Regions from separate parts of the Enterobacter sp. B79-1 genome, predicted to be linked through region 1. Evidence: predicted binding sites of a transcription regulator. Region 1 holds the regulator's gene; the other holds the start of a gene.
The links. Region 1 encodes CRP, which controls carbon source genes, mostly activating them, when cyclic AMP is high. Its sites were predicted from a motif close to ATGTGANNNNNNTCACAT; they were not measured.
Positions count from the first base shown of each region.

Region 2: AC2T6E_RS13120 (2-hydroxycarboxylate transporter family protein) is a predicted target of CRP. The motif match lies at 2,399-2,416, and genes of this name have one in related genera.

Region 1 is NZ_JBYAZJ010000009.1:177,748-185,510, forward strand. Features, by position in the region: gene tsgA (MFS transporter TsgA) at 1-1,099, opposite strand, end outside; gene ppiA (peptidylprolyl isomerase A) at 1,378-1,950, shown strand; gene AC2T6E_RS20655 (putative adenosine monophosphate-protein transferase Fic) at 2,057-2,641, shown strand; gene pabA (aminodeoxychorismate synthase component 2) at 2,671-3,234, shown strand; gene argD (bifunctional acetylornithine/succinyldiaminopimelate transaminase) at 3,322-4,542, shown strand; gene AC2T6E_RS20670 (YccS/YhfK family putative transporter) at 4,539-6,626, opposite strand; gene crp (cAMP-activated global transcriptional regulator CRP) at 6,684-7,316, opposite strand; gene AC2T6E_RS20680 (OsmC family protein) at 7,628-7,763, shown strand, end outside.
Region 2 is NZ_JBYAZJ010000004.1:41,478-49,240, forward strand. Features, by position in the region: gene citC ([citrate (pro-3S)-lyase] ligase) at 1-21, opposite strand, end outside; gene AC2T6E_RS13115 (fumarylacetoacetate hydrolase family protein) at 32-895, opposite strand; gene AC2T6E_RS13120 (2-hydroxycarboxylate transporter family protein) at 913-2,274, opposite strand; gene AC2T6E_RS13125 (ATP-binding protein) at 2,620-4,257, shown strand; gene AC2T6E_RS13130 (response regulator) at 4,247-4,939, shown strand; gene AC2T6E_RS13135 (ornithine decarboxylase) at 5,028-7,163, opposite strand; gene AC2T6E_RS13140 (DUF554 domain-containing protein) at 7,345-7,763, shown strand, end outside.

The sequences.
Region 1 (7,763 bases):
GACCGTTCGCGGTGTGCAGCGCCGCCAGCGGACCGCTGTGGGCGACAATCGGACCCGTCACCACGAAGGTCAGCATGGTGCCGATGGTGCCGCAGGTCAGGACGAAGTTAACCAGCTTCGGCGAGGCCACTTTGGTCTGCAGGGAGCCCAGGGTGATGATCGAGGTATAAATGGCGCTGGAGAAGAAGCCCAGGGTCAGAATGAACCACGGCATATGTTCCGGTGAACCGTTGATGAACAGGTACATCAGCACGGTCGCCAGACCCGCCAGCACGGTCAGAATGCGCTGCAGATCGAAGAAGCGCAGGATGAAGCTAAACGCCCACATGCCGAACATGTAAGACATCCAGAAATCGCTCACCAGTTTACCCGCGTCGTTCAGGCTCATGCCCAGCCCTTTTGCGTATTCCGGTACCCAGGAGATAAAGCCCAGCTGGCCCAGGATGTAGCACAGGGCGGCAACGGAGAGGAACAGCACGCCGATGCCCCACTTTTCTTTCACAACGGGCTCTGCGGTAGTTTGCGCTTTCTTGCCCAGTACCGGGAACTCACAGCCGAAGGTCAGGATAAAGATCGCCACGTAGACCAGACCGATGCAGGCATAAACCCAGTACCACTCGATGCTGCGCGCCAGCAGAACGGCAGCCACCATCGGGAAGATCATACCGGCCATGCTGAAGAAGGAGTCGGTAAACAGCAGGCGCGCGCCGCGCTGGCGGCCTTCATACATATGGGTAATCAGGAACGTACCGATCGACATGGTGATCCCGCTGACCAGACCGAGCACGAACATGGCGGCGGAGAACAGCGCGATGCTGTGGCTCAGCATCAGGCCCGCCACGGCGGCGACCATCAGCACAAAACCAAAGCGCAGCTGGGTTTTCAGCGGCACAATTTCCATCAGCCAGGCATTCAGGAAGATAGAGATCAGGATCCCCGCGTTGAGGAAGGTAAAGGTGTTACTCATGCTGGAAACGGGCAGCTGGAAGTAGTCTGCGATATTTCCCATCACCATCCCGGTGACGATCACCAACGCGCCGGTCAGGGCGTAGGAGAAGAAGCTGATCCATGTGAGCTTGATGCGATTGCTGTTAGTCATGTCTGGCCTGTTCAGAAAAAGAAAAGCGCCGGGAAGGCGCTGAGAGCGGGCAGATTTTAGACTCGAAAGTGATCTAATTAAATCTTTTCAGAAAATATTGATCACATTTGCATATTTTTGTGTGATGCAGATCACGTAAAATGGCGCTATTACCAATCGTTTGCGCGGTAACAACTGTTTCAATTTCGTAAAATTAGGTAAAAGGCTGGTCTCCGTTCATACTGCTCTTTAGAATCAAGCCATTCGCTTTTTATACTGCGCTTTGTTAAGGAATTCTCATGCTCAAATCAACACTGGCGGCTGTTGCAGCTGTGTTTGCTCTTTCTGCCGTTTCCCCTGCTGCGCTGGCAGCCAAGGGTGACCCTCACGTCCTGCTGACCACCTCTGCCGGGAATATTGAGCTGGAACTGAACAGCCAGAAAGCCCCTGTTTCTGTGAAAAACTTCCTCGACTACGTGAACAGTGGGTTCTACAACAACACCACTTTCCACCGCGTGATCCCGGGCTTTATGGTGCAGGGCGGCGGCTTCAACGAGCAGATGCAGCAGAAGCAGCCTAACCCACCGATTAAAAACGAAGCGGACAACGGCCTGCTGAACAAGCGCGGCACTATCTCCATGGCGCGTACCGCAGATAAAGACAGCGCGACCAGCCAGTTCTTCCTCAACGTGGCGGATAACGCCTTCCTTGACCACGGCCAGCGCGACTTTGGCTATGCCGTCTTCGGTAAAATCGTGAAAGGGATGGACGTGGCCGACAAGATTTCTCAGGTGCCTACTCACGACGTCGGCCCGTATCAGAATGTCCCGTCAAAACCGATCGTTATCCTTTCCGCAAAAGTTCTGCCGTAACTCTTCTGAACGCGGGTTTCTTCTGCCCGCGTTATGTAGCCCTCCCTGCGAAAGCGCGTTTTGCTGCTTATACTTGTGGCAAACGGACTATTCAGGGAGGCGTTAAGTGAAAAAACTCACCGACAAGCAAAAATCCCGTCTCTGGGAACAGCAGCGTAGCGTCAATTTGCAGGCCAGTTGTCTCCTTGAAAAAGGTCATGGTCCTTCAGCGCCCCACATCGAAACGCTGGAGCTTGGGCCATCCGCGCCCGGGTTGCCCCATCTGTGCCTGATTCACCGCCATCTGTATCACAGCGAGATGAAGCGGGCAGGCGAATTCCGTACCGACGATATTTTTAAGGGTGACATTCCCTTCTGCCATTTCGAGTACATCGAGAAGATGGGCAACGAGCTGATGGCGGCGCTTGAAAGCGAAAAGTATCTTGTGGGCCTTGAGAAGGCGGCTTTTGTTGACAAGGTTAGTCATTACTACTGTGAAATCAATATGCTGCATCCTTTTATACGCGGCAACGGCATTGCCCAACGCGTCTTCTTCGAGCAGCTGGCGCTCCACGCGGGTTACGCGCTGGACTGGCGGAATATCGATCCCGAGCAGTGGGTGGCGGCTAACCGAAGCGGCGCGATGGGCGATTTGACCGCGCTGAGCGTTATCTTTGCCAAAGTAGTGAGCGAAGCGCGGGAATCTGAGTAGAATAGGGCGGCATTTTTTCGGGAGCCGCCATGATTCTGCTGATTGATAACTACGATTCCTTCACCTGGAACCTTTACCAGTATTTTTGTGAACTGGGTGCAGAGGTGGTTGTCCGCCGTAATGATGACCTCACCCTGGCCGATATCGACACGCTGGCCCCGCAGAAAATCGTGATTTCGCCGGGGCCGTGTACGCCCTCGGAATCAGGCATTTCTCTGGATGTTATCCGCCACTATGCAGGCAAACTGCCGATTCTGGGCGTCTGCCTGGGCCATCAGGCTATTGCCCAGGCGTTTGGTGCCACCATCGTGCGCGCTGCGAAAGTGATGCACGGGAAAACCTCTCCGGTCACCCACACCGGCACGGGCGTATTCGCAGGGTTAAATAATCCGTTAACCGTGACGCGCTACCATTCTCTGGTCATTGACCCGCCGACGCTACCCGCCTGCTTTGAGGTCACCGCCTGGAGCGAGACGCAGGAGATCATGGGTATCCGTCACCGCGAGTGGGATCTCGAAGGCGTGCAATTCCATCCGGAAAGCATCCTCAGCGAGCAGGGACACGCGCTGCTGGCAAATTTCCTCAATCGCTGAATATCTGTTGCCTTGCTGTGATTTTTTATGCATATTTTGTGATTATATTTTCACAATCACTGTGACATAAAAATGGATGGTCATGACATGGCAACTGAACAACCAGCAATTACCCGTGCAACATTTGATGAAGTGATCCTGCCGATTTATGCACCGGCTGAGTTTATCCCTGTGAAGGGGAAAGGCAGCCGCGTCTGGGATCAGCAGGGCAAAGAGTATGTTGATTTCGCGGGCGGGATTGCGGTGACGGCGCTGGGCCATTGCCATCCCGCGCTGGTGGAGGCGCTGAAAACCCAGGGCGAAACCCTGTGGCACACCAGCAACGTGTTCACCAACGAACCGGCGCTGCGTCTGGGGCGTAAGATCATCGATGCCACCTTCGCGGAACGCGTGCTGTTTATGAATTCCGGCACCGAAGCCAACGAAACCGCCTTTAAGCTGGCGCGCTACTACGCCACCACGCGCCACAGCCCGTACAAAACCAAAATCATCGCCTTCCACAATGCCTTCCACGGACGCTCCTTCTTTACCGTCTCCGTTGGCGGCCAGCCGAAGTATTCAGACGGCTTCGGCCCGAAACCGGCAGACATTGTCCACGTGCCGTTTAACGATCTGCATGCCGTGAAAGCGGTAATGGACGACCACACCTGCGCGGTGGTGGTCGAGCCTATTCAGGGCGAAGGCGGCGTGACCGCAGCGACGCCGGAATTCCTGAAAGGGCTGCGCGAACTGTGTGACGAGCATCAGGCGCTGCTGGTCTTTGATGAAGTGCAGTGCGGCATGGGGCGCACCGGGGATCTGTTTGCCTACATGCATTACGGCGTGACGCCGGACATCCTGACCAGCGCCAAAGCGCTCGGCGGCGGTTTCCCGGTGAGTGCGGTACTGACGACGCAGGAGATTGCCTCTGCGTTCCACGTCGGCTCTCACGGCTCTACCTACGGCGGCAACCCGCTGGCGAGCGCCGTGGCGGGTGCCGCGTTTGATATTATCAATACGCCTGAGGTGCTGAACGGCGTTAGCGCGAAGCGTGAGCTGTTCGTGAAGCATCTCCAGCAGATTAACGATGAATATGATGTTTTCAGCGAGATCCGCGGCATGGGGCTGCTGATTGGCGCCGAGCTGAAGCCGCAGTTCAAAGGCCGCGCGCGTGATTTCCTGCACGCCGCCGCGCACGAAGGGGTGATGGTGCTCAATGCCGGACCTGACGTGATGCGCTTTGCGCCGTCGCTGGTGGTGGAAGATATAGATATTGAAGATGGATTAACCCGCTTTGCCGCGGCGGTCGCGAAGATCGTTAAAGGCTAATACTCGGTTCGCTTTAACCGGCGCGTTAACCAAATCCCGTGATGCGGGCGCTGACGCCATGCCACCGATGAAATGGTGTGCATGGTGTTCAAATGCCCCAGAACGCGCTGCAGATGCTGCTCAAGGGTGCTCATCGGCCCGTGGGTCAGCGTTTCAGGCGCTTCCAGAATATTCGAATCACCCGATTCACCCGGCGAGTCATACTCCAGACGCTGCTGACACCTCTGCAACGCAATTTCACACGACTGCAAATAGCGCTGCGCCAGATCCGGCGTCAGCATCGTGTGCTCGCGCGCCAGCGTGGTCATGGCGTTAATGTGCTCGACGATAAACTGGCTGTGTGTCACCCACAGCTTCATGTCTGCAAGATAGTGCGAGTTAAACCCCGGCTCCTGCATCGCCTGATTGAGCGAGTTAAACAGCGCGTTGTGCGCCTGGTTGACCTTCATCCGCTGATACGCCAGCGGGGAGGGCTGCGGATCGTCGCTGAGGATCAGGCGAATGGCCTGCTGGTCAGCTTCCAGCGCGTCATGGGCGTTCTGCCTGAGCAATCCGCTCTGCCACTGCGGCCACAGCCAGACCATACCGCCGAAGGCAATCAGGCAGCCAATCAGTGTATCGACCAGACGAGCCACGATAAACTGCTCGCCGTTGAGCGTGAGCAGCTGCAGGGTGTACACCGCCGTGACCGTAAAGCCCACCATCGCCCAGCCGTAATTTTTACGGATGATCAGATAGCTCACCATGGTGATCGCCAGCATCCCGACCAGCGTATAGCCTTCCGGCACGTGGAAGTGAAGCGTCACGCCCGCAATAATCAGCCCGGCTAGCGTTCCGCCAGCCCGGTGGAAGATACGCACTCGCGTGGCCCCGTAGCCGTTCTGCGTGACAAACAGCACGGTCATTAAGATCCAGTAGGGTTTAGGCAGGTGCAGCGCCATGCCCATCAGGCTGGCAATGCTCAGCATCACGCTTATCCGCGCCGCGTTGCGCAGGGCGGCGGATTTCAGTGACAGATAGCTTTTGAGCGCAGGCAGCAGCGGCAGACGTTTCTGCTTATCCGCCATCAGGTCGCGGGGATAAAGCGGGCGCTGCGTACGCAACACGCGGGCGATACGGCTGAAGTGCCAGGCGGCAAACTGGCCTACCGGGTTATCCGGATGCTGACGGGCGATTTTCTCCAGCGCGCCGAGCTGTTTATCCATGTTAAAACGCGTGGGGTAGCGGTGATAGAGAATATCGTCAGCCAGTACCCTAAGCCGCGCGGCGACGGTCTGGGCGTTCCAGCGGATCACTGCTTCTGCATGGCTGCGCTCTACCAGCTTTTGTACCTCCTGCGGGTGGTGAAGGCTAACGGAGATATGCTCCTGCAGGTCCAGCCCCACCTGGAAAGTGCGCAGCAGCCGTTTGTATTCGTGGTTCTTGTTGGCGGCAAGCATGTGCAGCTGCTGGTAGCACTGGCTAATCAGGTCGACAACCTTTTGCTGACGCGTCAGCAGCGGCGGCAGGGATTTCTCCGGGTCGGTATGCTGGGTGAGCAGGGTGTATTTGGCTTCACAGTAATCCGCAAGCTGCACATAGAGCAGGCTCAGGGATTCACGCAGCGGCTGTTCCCGCCAGAGCCAAAACCAGAACCAGTTAAACACCCCGTACCAGAGCGTGCCAAGGGCGTAGATCAGCAGTGGCTCCCACACCGGCATATTCCCGGCGAGGCTCAGGGTGAAGATAGCCGCAATCAGCGAGGCGGGCAGCAGGCGCGCGTGCAGCGAACTGATTTCCGCCGTCACGCCAAGCGTCATCGCCAGCACGGTCAGGATCAGGGGCAGCGGGATATCACGGGCAAGCAGGAGCTGTACGGCGAGACTACAGCCCGCAAACAGACAGCCACCGATAATCAGGCGTTTGAAAAAGCGCTTATGCGGCGTGTCCAGACCGGCAATGTTGCAGCAGGCGGGCACGAGGGAAAACAGCAGACCTTGCTGGAGGTGTCCGAGGATCAGGCCCACGGCCACAGGAAGGCACAACACCAGCGTTTGTCGCAGTGCGTAGTTAACTTCCGGGTGATAGATCAGCCTGCGCCACATGGGGAGTAGAGACAAAAACGGCGTGACACCTTGCGATGGCACGCCGTTTGAGCGGAATTAACGCGTTCCGTAAACCACGATGGTTTTACCGTGGGCGGAGATCAGGTTCTGGTCTTCCAGCATTTTCAGGATACGGCCCACTGTTTCACGGGAGCAACCGACGATCTGACCAATTTCCTGGCGGGTAATTTTAATTTGCATGCCGTCAGGGTGGGTCATGGCGTCTGGCTGTTTCGCCAGGTTAAGCAGGGTCTGCGCGATACGGCCGGTCACGTCCAGGAAGGCGAGGTTACCCACTTTCTCAGACGTCACCTGCAGACGGCGCGCCATCTGGGAAGAAAGACGCATCAGGATGTCAGGATTAACCTGAATCAGCTGACGGAATTTCTTGTAAGAAATTTCAGCCACTTCACATGCTGTCTTTGCACGAACCCAGGCGCTACGTTCCTGGCCCTCTTCAAACAGGCCCAGTTCACCGATGAAATCGCCCTGGTTCAGATAAGAAAGGATCATCTCTTTCCCTTCTTCATCTTTGATCAGCACTGCCACCGAGCCTTTAACGATGTAATACAACGTTTCCGCTTTTTCACCCTGGTGAATCAGCGTGCTCTTCGATGGGTACTTATGAATGTGGCAATGAGACAAGAACCATTCGAGAGTCGGGTCTGTTTGCGGTTTGCCAAGCACCATGCGCTGTTATCCTCTGTTATAAGCTGTCACCAGAGTCATAAGATGCATCCGGACTCTGGGGTTGCAATCGAATTCTTACCCATACCCTGGGAAGTCGGCTGTCGTAACGTTTCGCAGCCAGTAAAGTTTGATGTCCTCTGCATACATGTGTAACGTCAATGTATTACTGTAGCATCCAGAGTGTTTTAGCATAGCTTTTGCCGCGTGTCTCCTGGTGTCTCGCTTCAGCATGATGCAGGTCGCCTTCCGTTGCGAGAAATGTAATGCACGCGTAATCTGTCACCAAAAATGCAACGTTGGAGTTAATGAATATGCAAGCGCGTGTGAAATGGGTTGAAGGTTTAACGTTCCTGGGCGAATCCGCTTCTGGACATCAGATTTTGATGGACGGTAACTCCGGCGACAAAGCCCCAAGCCCGATGGAGATGGTGCTGATGGCGGCGGGCG
Region 2 (7,763 bases), on a different contig from region 1:
ATCGATGGGTTGACTGTTCATGCCGCCTTACTCAGTGTGCCGCCGCAAGCCCAACGGCCGGCGCTTCCATAATCACGTTGCTCAGGTGACCGATATGCTCGATCTCCACCTCAATGCGATCGCCCTCTTTCATAAACAGCGGCGGGTTACGCTTTTTACCCACCCCGCCCGGGGATCCGGTGATGATCACGTCGCCCGGACTGAGGCGGGTAAAGGTACTGATGTACTCGATCAGCTCCGCAACCTTGTGGATCATGCTGCTGGTGTTGTCTTCCTGCACCATGCGGCCGTTCAGCCAGGTGCGGATTGCCAGCTGATGCGGGTCCGGGATTTCGTCCGCTGTCGCCATCCACGGGCCAAACGCGCCGGTCTGACGCCAGTTTTTACCGGCGGTAAACCAGGTGTGCTGCCAGTCACGGGCGGAGCCGTCCATGTAGCAGCTGTAGCCCGCCACGTGGCGCAGGGCGTCGTCGCGGCTGATGTTCTCCCCGCCTTTGCCGATGATCACCGCCAGCTCGCCTTCATAGTCAAATTCGCTGGAGTGGCGCGGCTTCAGCACCGGCTCGTTGTGGCCGGTCTGTGAATCCGGGAAGCGGACAAACAGCGTCGGGGCCGGGTTATGCTGGTCAAACTCCTTGCGCTTGTCGGCGTAGTTCATGCCCACGCAGAGGATTTTTTCCGGCTGCACGATCACCGGTAAGAAGGTGATGGCGCTCAGCGGCACGTCCACCGCGTCGTTAATATAGCGGGTGGCCTGCGCCAGCCCGTTGCCCTGCAGCAGCGCCTTGAGGTCGCCGTAGCGGTCGCCGAGACGGCGGCCTAAATCAATCACGCCGTCGGCCTGGACGATGCCGTAGCTGCGTTTTCCCTGGTATAAAAAGCTTGCGAGTTTCATTGTTCTTTCCTGAAAACTTAAACGAGGAAGTTGCCCAGAATCAGCAGTGAGATAGAGACGTTAATCGCCCCGCCGATACGGGTAGCAATCTGGGCGAACGGCATCAGGCTCATGCGGTTGCCTGCGGTCAGGATCGCCACGTCGCCGGTACCGCCCTGCCCGCTCTGGCAGCAGGAGACGATGGCGACATCAATCGGGTGCATGCCAATCTTTTTGCCGACGAAGAAGCCGGTTGCCACCAGTGCGGAAACGGTGCTGACGATCACCAGCAGGTTGCTGACGGTGAACGCCGCCACCAGTTCATGCCACGGGGTGATGGCCACGCCGACGGCAAAGAGGATTGGGTAGGTCACGGAGGTCTGGAAGAATTTGTACACCACCTGCGAGCCTTCCAGCAGGCGCGGAGAGGCACCGTTGCAGAGCTTCACCAGCACCGCCATAAACAGCATGCCGACCGGGGCAGGCAGACCAATCAGCTTGTGTCCCAGCATGCCCAGCATGTAGAGCAGCACCGCCAGCAGCGCACCGGAGGCGATAGTGGTGACGTCCGCTTTGCCGGAAAATGCAGGCTGAGAGACGGTGGCATCGGCATTCGCGCGGTTAGGCATCAGCTGGCCTTCACCGGTCAGGTGCGGGTAACGTTTACCGAGCTGGTTCAGGCAGCCGGAGATGATGATTGCCGTCAGGCCGCCGAGCATGACCATCGGCAGCACGCGACCGAGCGCCACGCCCTGGTCCATGTGCAGCAGGGTGGCATAGCCGATGGAAAGCGGAATTGCCCCTTCCCCGACGCCGCCCGCCATAATCGGCAGAATGATAAAGAAGAAGATCTGGAACGGCTCAAGACCCAGCGCCAGACCAACGCCCATCCCCACCAGCATGCCAACGATTTCGCCGCATAGCATCGGGAAGAAGATGCGCAGGAAGCCCTGAATCAGCACCGTGCGGTTCATGCTCATGATGCTGCCGACGATAATGCAGCAGATATAGAGATAGAGAATGTTGGTGGATTTGTAGAACTTAGTGGTGGACTCGACCACCACATCCGGCAGCAGGCCGTAATAGACCAGCGCGGAAGGGATAAAGGTAGCGCAGATCGCCGCCGCGCCGAGCTTGCCGACAATCGGCAGGCGTTTGCCAAACTCGCCGCAGGCAAAGCCGAAGAAGGCCAGCGTGGCAACCATCACCACGATATCGCTCGGCAGTTTTCCGCCCAGGCAATCAATGGCAATCAGCGCGCCCGCCAGAACGAACAGCGGCAGAGGAATAATCCCAATTTTCCAGGTATCCATAATATGCCACCAGCGCTCTTTGAGCGAAGGTCGCTGAATTTCAATCGGGTCGTGGGTAACAGAGAAAGAATCGTCAGTTGTGCTCATAATAAGCCCCTTGGTTATTTTGTGCGTTCAGCTTAGAGTCACAAAGGCTTACTTTATGTGAGGAATGGCATATTAAAAGCGAAGTTTTAATGGCAGCTATGGTTTTAATGGTTTCTTTTATTTAATGTGATTTACACCTTATTTATTTCCGTGGTTTTAATGGTTTCTTTTCTTAAATGAACAGATAAATAACATTTATTAATTTAGCCTTAAGACGCCTGGCGTATCGGATAAATCTTTTACAGGCGCTGCTGTGCAAGGGATCACAAGTTTTCTGCAAAGCAGGCGTCACCACGAGAAAAGATGATATATTAGCCTGCCTTGTTGATACCCGGCGTGATAGTTATGAAAGTGTCATTTCAGATCAAGCTGTTTATTTCGCTGGTCGCTTTTTTCTCGGTACTGTTTGCGCTACTGGGTGGATATTATTACGTCGACGTTGGAAGGCAGCTTTATCAGGAAATGAGCGCACGTGCAAAAATACAGGCCGAAGAAATTGCGCTTATTCCTACTTTGCGAAAAGAAGTCGAACAGAAAGATATCAATGGCATCAGCGACTTTATGCAGAAAATAGCGGCCCACAGCGACGCCAGTTTTATTGTGATTGGCGATAATAAAGGGCTGCATTTGTTTCATTCGGTGTTTGCTGACCGGGTGGGAAAAACGCTGGTCGGCGGCGATAACGACGAGGTTCTGCAGGGTAAAAGCACGACCACTATCCGCAAGGGCGGCTTAGGTATTTCACTTCGCAGTAAAGCGCCGATTTTTAACGATGCGGGGCACGTCGTGGGGATTGTCTCGGTGGGCTATCTCACCAGCTATCTGGATACCATCACCGTCAATAAAGTGGTTAACATTCTGATTGCCGCCGTGCTGCTGCTGATCGCCCTGTTTATCTTCTCCTGGTTTTTCACCCGCAGTATAAAGAAGCAGATCTTCTCGCTGGAGCCACGCGAAATTGGCCTGCTGGTACGCCAGCAGAAGGCGATGATGGAATCCATCTATGAAGGGGTCATCGCTATCGATGACGATCTGCGCATCGAAGTGATCAACCAGGCGGCACGCAAGTTATTAGGCTTAAGCCAGCCCGCCCGCGAGCTGCGCGGACAACTGATTAGCCAGGTGATCGATCCTGTTCCGTTCTTCAATACGCATACCATGCTGGCGAAAGACACCCATGATGAAATCTGCCGCTTTAACGATCTTACGGTCATTGCCAGCCGGGTAAGGATCATGCTGGAAAACTCGCTGCAGGGCTGGGTGATCACCTTCCGCGATCGCAATGAGATCGACACGCTCAGCGCCCAGCTCAGCCAGGTTAAACGCTACGTTGATAACCTGCGCATCATGCGCCACGAGCAGCTCAACCGGATGACCACCCTTTCCGGCCTGCTGCACATGGGCCGCTATGAAGAGGCGATTGGCTATATTCAGGCGCAGTCAGAGCACGCACAGGAGCTGCTGGACTTTATCTCGTCGCGCTTTAGCTCCCCGACGCTCTGCGGCCTGCTGTTAGGCAAGGCCGCGCGTGCGCGGGAGAAAGGCGTGGAGCTGAGTTTCGACCCCGCCTGCCGGATGGATAAACCTTTCCTGCCGCTGCTTGAATCGGAACTCATCTCGATTATCGGGAACTTGCTGGATAACGCGATTGAAGCGACGCAGCGCGCACCGCTTCCGCATGCGCCGGTTGAAGTGCTGATAAAACTGAGCGAGCAGGAACTCATCATCGAAGTCGCCGACCAGGGTATTGGCATCAAACCGGAGATCCGTGAACAAATATTTGAACGCGGCATTACCACCAAAACGCGCGGCGATCACGGTATTGGCCTGTATCTGATTGAAAGCTACGTCACGCAGGCGGGCGGCGCCATCGAAGTTGCTGATAACACGCCGCGCGGTGCCATTTTCTCACTGTTTATTCCCGCCACGGGAGCTGCCCGGCGTCCCGCACAAGAACTGGAAGATAATGATTATGCAACATGAACTTATCGACGTACTGATTGTTGAAGACGAGAACGAACTGGCGCAATTGCATGCGGAGCTGATCGGTAAACATCCGCGTTTGAGGCTGGTCGGGATTGCCTCTTCACTGGCTGACGCGCAGACGCAGCTTGAGAGCAAGCAGCCTCAGCTGATGTTGCTGGATAACTACCTGCCGGACGGCAAGGGCATCACGCTTATCAGCAACCCCATGCTGGCCCGCGCCAACTGCTCAGTGATTTTCATCACTGCCGCCAGTGACATGGACACCTGCAGCCAGGCCATCCGCAACGGCGCGTTTGACTACATCCTCAAACCGGTGTCCTGGAAGCGGCTCAGCCAGTCGCTGGAGCGCTTTGTGCAGTTTGCCGAGCAGCAGCGGGTCTGGAAGATTGTCGACCAGCAGAACGTGGATTCCCTCTATCAATTGCAGGCAAAAAATTACCGTCAGGACAACGGCAGCAAAGGAATTGAAGAGAATACGCTGGCGCTGGTACAAACACTTTTTAACGCCAAAGCAACGCACTGCTTTTCCGTGGATGAAGTGGTGAGCGAAACGGGTTTGAGTAAGACCACCACCCGGCGCTATCTGGAACACTGCGTGGAGGCGGGGTTTCTCAGCGTAGAGATGCTGTACGGGAAGATTGGGCATCCGAGGAGGATGTACCGCCGCGCAGAAGCCTGATGCAGTATTGTAGGCCCGGTAAGCTTGCGCCACCGGGCACATCGCCGGGTGGCGCTAACGCTTACCCGGCCTACGTTCGAGAGAGGGTCTACTTTAAAACATACCCATACAACCGCTTAATCCCGTCGGCATCCTTCTCGCTGTACACACCCTGCAGCTCCGGCGAGAAGCCCGGCAGCATATTGATGCCCTCCTCCAGCGCCAGAAAATAGCGCTGTACCGCCCCGCCCCAGACTTCACCCGGCACCACGCACAGCACCCCTGGCGGATACGGCAGCGCGCCCTCAGCGGCAATGCGTCCTCCGGCATCACGAATACGCACCAGCTCCACGTTCCCGCGAATGTACTCCTGGTTGGCATCCTGAGGGTTCACCACGACGTCGGGGAAGCTTTCCCGGCGGAACATCGCCTTTTGCAGATCTTTCACGTTAAAGCTGACGTAGAGATCGTGCATCTCCTGGCACAGCTGGCGGATCGTGTAATCACGGTAGCGAACGGGATATTTCTGGTAGATGGTCGGCAGAACGTCGGCCAGCGGCGTATCGTCTTCAATGTGCTGTTCAAACTGTCCCAGCATCGCCACCAGCTGCGCCAGCTTCTCGCTGCTTTCGGCAGGGGTCAGCAGGAACAGGATTGAGTTGAGATCGCACTTCTCCGGCACGATGCCGTTCTCACGCAGGTAGTGCGCCAGAATCGTCGCCGGGATACCAAACGCGGTGTAGTTACCGGTTTCCGCATCGATACCCGGCGTGGTCAGCAGCAGCTTGCACGGGTCAACAAAATACTGGTCACGGGCGTAGCCGTCAAAACCGTGCCAGTTCGCGCCTGGCTCAAAGCTGAAGAAGCGACGCTCGCTGGCGATGGTGTGTGTCGCATGATCCTGCCACGGACGCCCCGCCACCACCGGTGGGATAAAGGGTTTAATCATATGGCAGTTGGCGACGATCGCCTTGCGCGCTTCAATGCCCAGTTCGACGCACTCCGCCCACAGCCTGCGTCCGCTTTCACCTTCGTGGATCTTGGCGTTCACGTCCAGCGCCGCGAACAGCGGATAAAACGGGCTGGTTGAGGCATGTAGCATAAAGGCATTGTTCAGCCGCTTGTGCGGGCAGAAACGTGCCTGACCGCGAATGTGGTTATCCTTTTTATGGATCTGCGACGTTTGTGAGAACCCGGCCTGCTGCTTATGCACCGACTGGGTCACGAAAATCCCCGGATCGTTCTCGTTCAGTTCCAGCAACAGCGGGGACGTTTCCGCCATCATCGGGATAAATTGTTCGTAACCTACCCAGGCAGAGTCAAAGAGGATGTAGTCGCAAAGGTGGCCGATCTTATCGATCACCTGACGGGCGTTGTAGATCGTCCCGTCGTAGGTGCCCAGTTGAATGATGGCCAGACGGAACGGGCGAGGCGCATCGGCCTTGTCCGGGGCAACGTCACGGATCTGATTTCGCAGATACGCATCGTCGAAGCAGTGCTCGTCAATCCCGCCGATAAAACCAAATGGGTTACGTGCCGCTTCAAGGTAGACCGGCGTGGCCCCTGCCTGAATCAGCGCGCCGTGATGATTCGATTTATGGTTGTTACGGTCGAACAGCACCAGATCGCCGCGGGTCAGCAGCGCGTTGGTAACAACCTTATTCGCGGCTGAGGTGCCGTTCAGCACGAAGTAGGTTTTATCGGCATTGAAGACTTTTGCCGCGAACTTTTGCGCGTGCTTGGCGGAACCTTCGTGAATCAGCAAATCACCCAGCTTTACGTCGGCGTTGCACATATCGGCGCGAAACACGTTCTCACCGAAGAAGTCATAAAACTGCCGCCCGGCGGGATGCTTTTTGAAAAACGCGCCGTGCTGATGCCCGGGGCAAGCAAAAGTGCTGTTGCCCATCGCAACATACTGGCTCAGGGTGTCGAAGAAAGGCGGCAGCAGATCCTCTTCGTAACGGCAGGCGGCAGACTCCAGTTCCAGGAACTCCTGCGCTTTTCCTGCTATTACAGCAGTGACACCTTCAGGAACATTCGTCTGCTCCTGCGAGAACATAAATACCGGAAGCTGAAAGCCCGTACGTTTCAGCAGCGCAAGGATGCCGCTACAGCTTTCAGCGACCGTAATGACCACTGCCGCCACATCGGTAAAATCAGTGTTATCCAGCGTCACCATTTCCCGGTGAGTAGACACAGTAGAGACCAGCTCGCGGCTGACGGCAATTTTCATGGTTTTCATAGGCGCAGTTACCCTCACCGGGCGGTGAGACAGGGAGGAGAAAATTCGCGCAATAATGTCACCTTTTATTTTTAGGCGCAAGAAGGAATCAGTATGCACTTAGCCTTGCAAAGCTAAGCGTGATGCAGCGTTGTCGTGTCATAATCATGCAATACCAATGATTAAGTAACAGGAGTTAACGGTGGTAATTGGACCCTTTATCAACGCCGGTGCCGTATTGTTAGGCGGCGTACTCGGCGCAGTGTTAAGCCAGCGGTTGCCGGAACGTATTCGCACCTCGATGCCCTCCATATTTGGCCTGGCCTCGTTAGGCATCGGCATCCTTTTGGTGATCAAATGCGCCAACCTGCCCGTCATGGTGCTCGCGACCCTGCTCGGCGCGCTCATTGGTGAATTTTGCTACCTGGAAAAAGGCATCAATAATGCGGTAGGCAAAGCCAAAAACCTGATCGCCCGCCCGGGCAAGGCGAAACACGGCACCCATGAGTCGTTTATTCAAAACTATGTCGCGATAATTATTCTGTTTTGCGCCAGCGGCACCGGGATTTTCGGTTCCATGCAGGAAGGGATGACGGGTGACCCAAGCATATTGATTGCGAA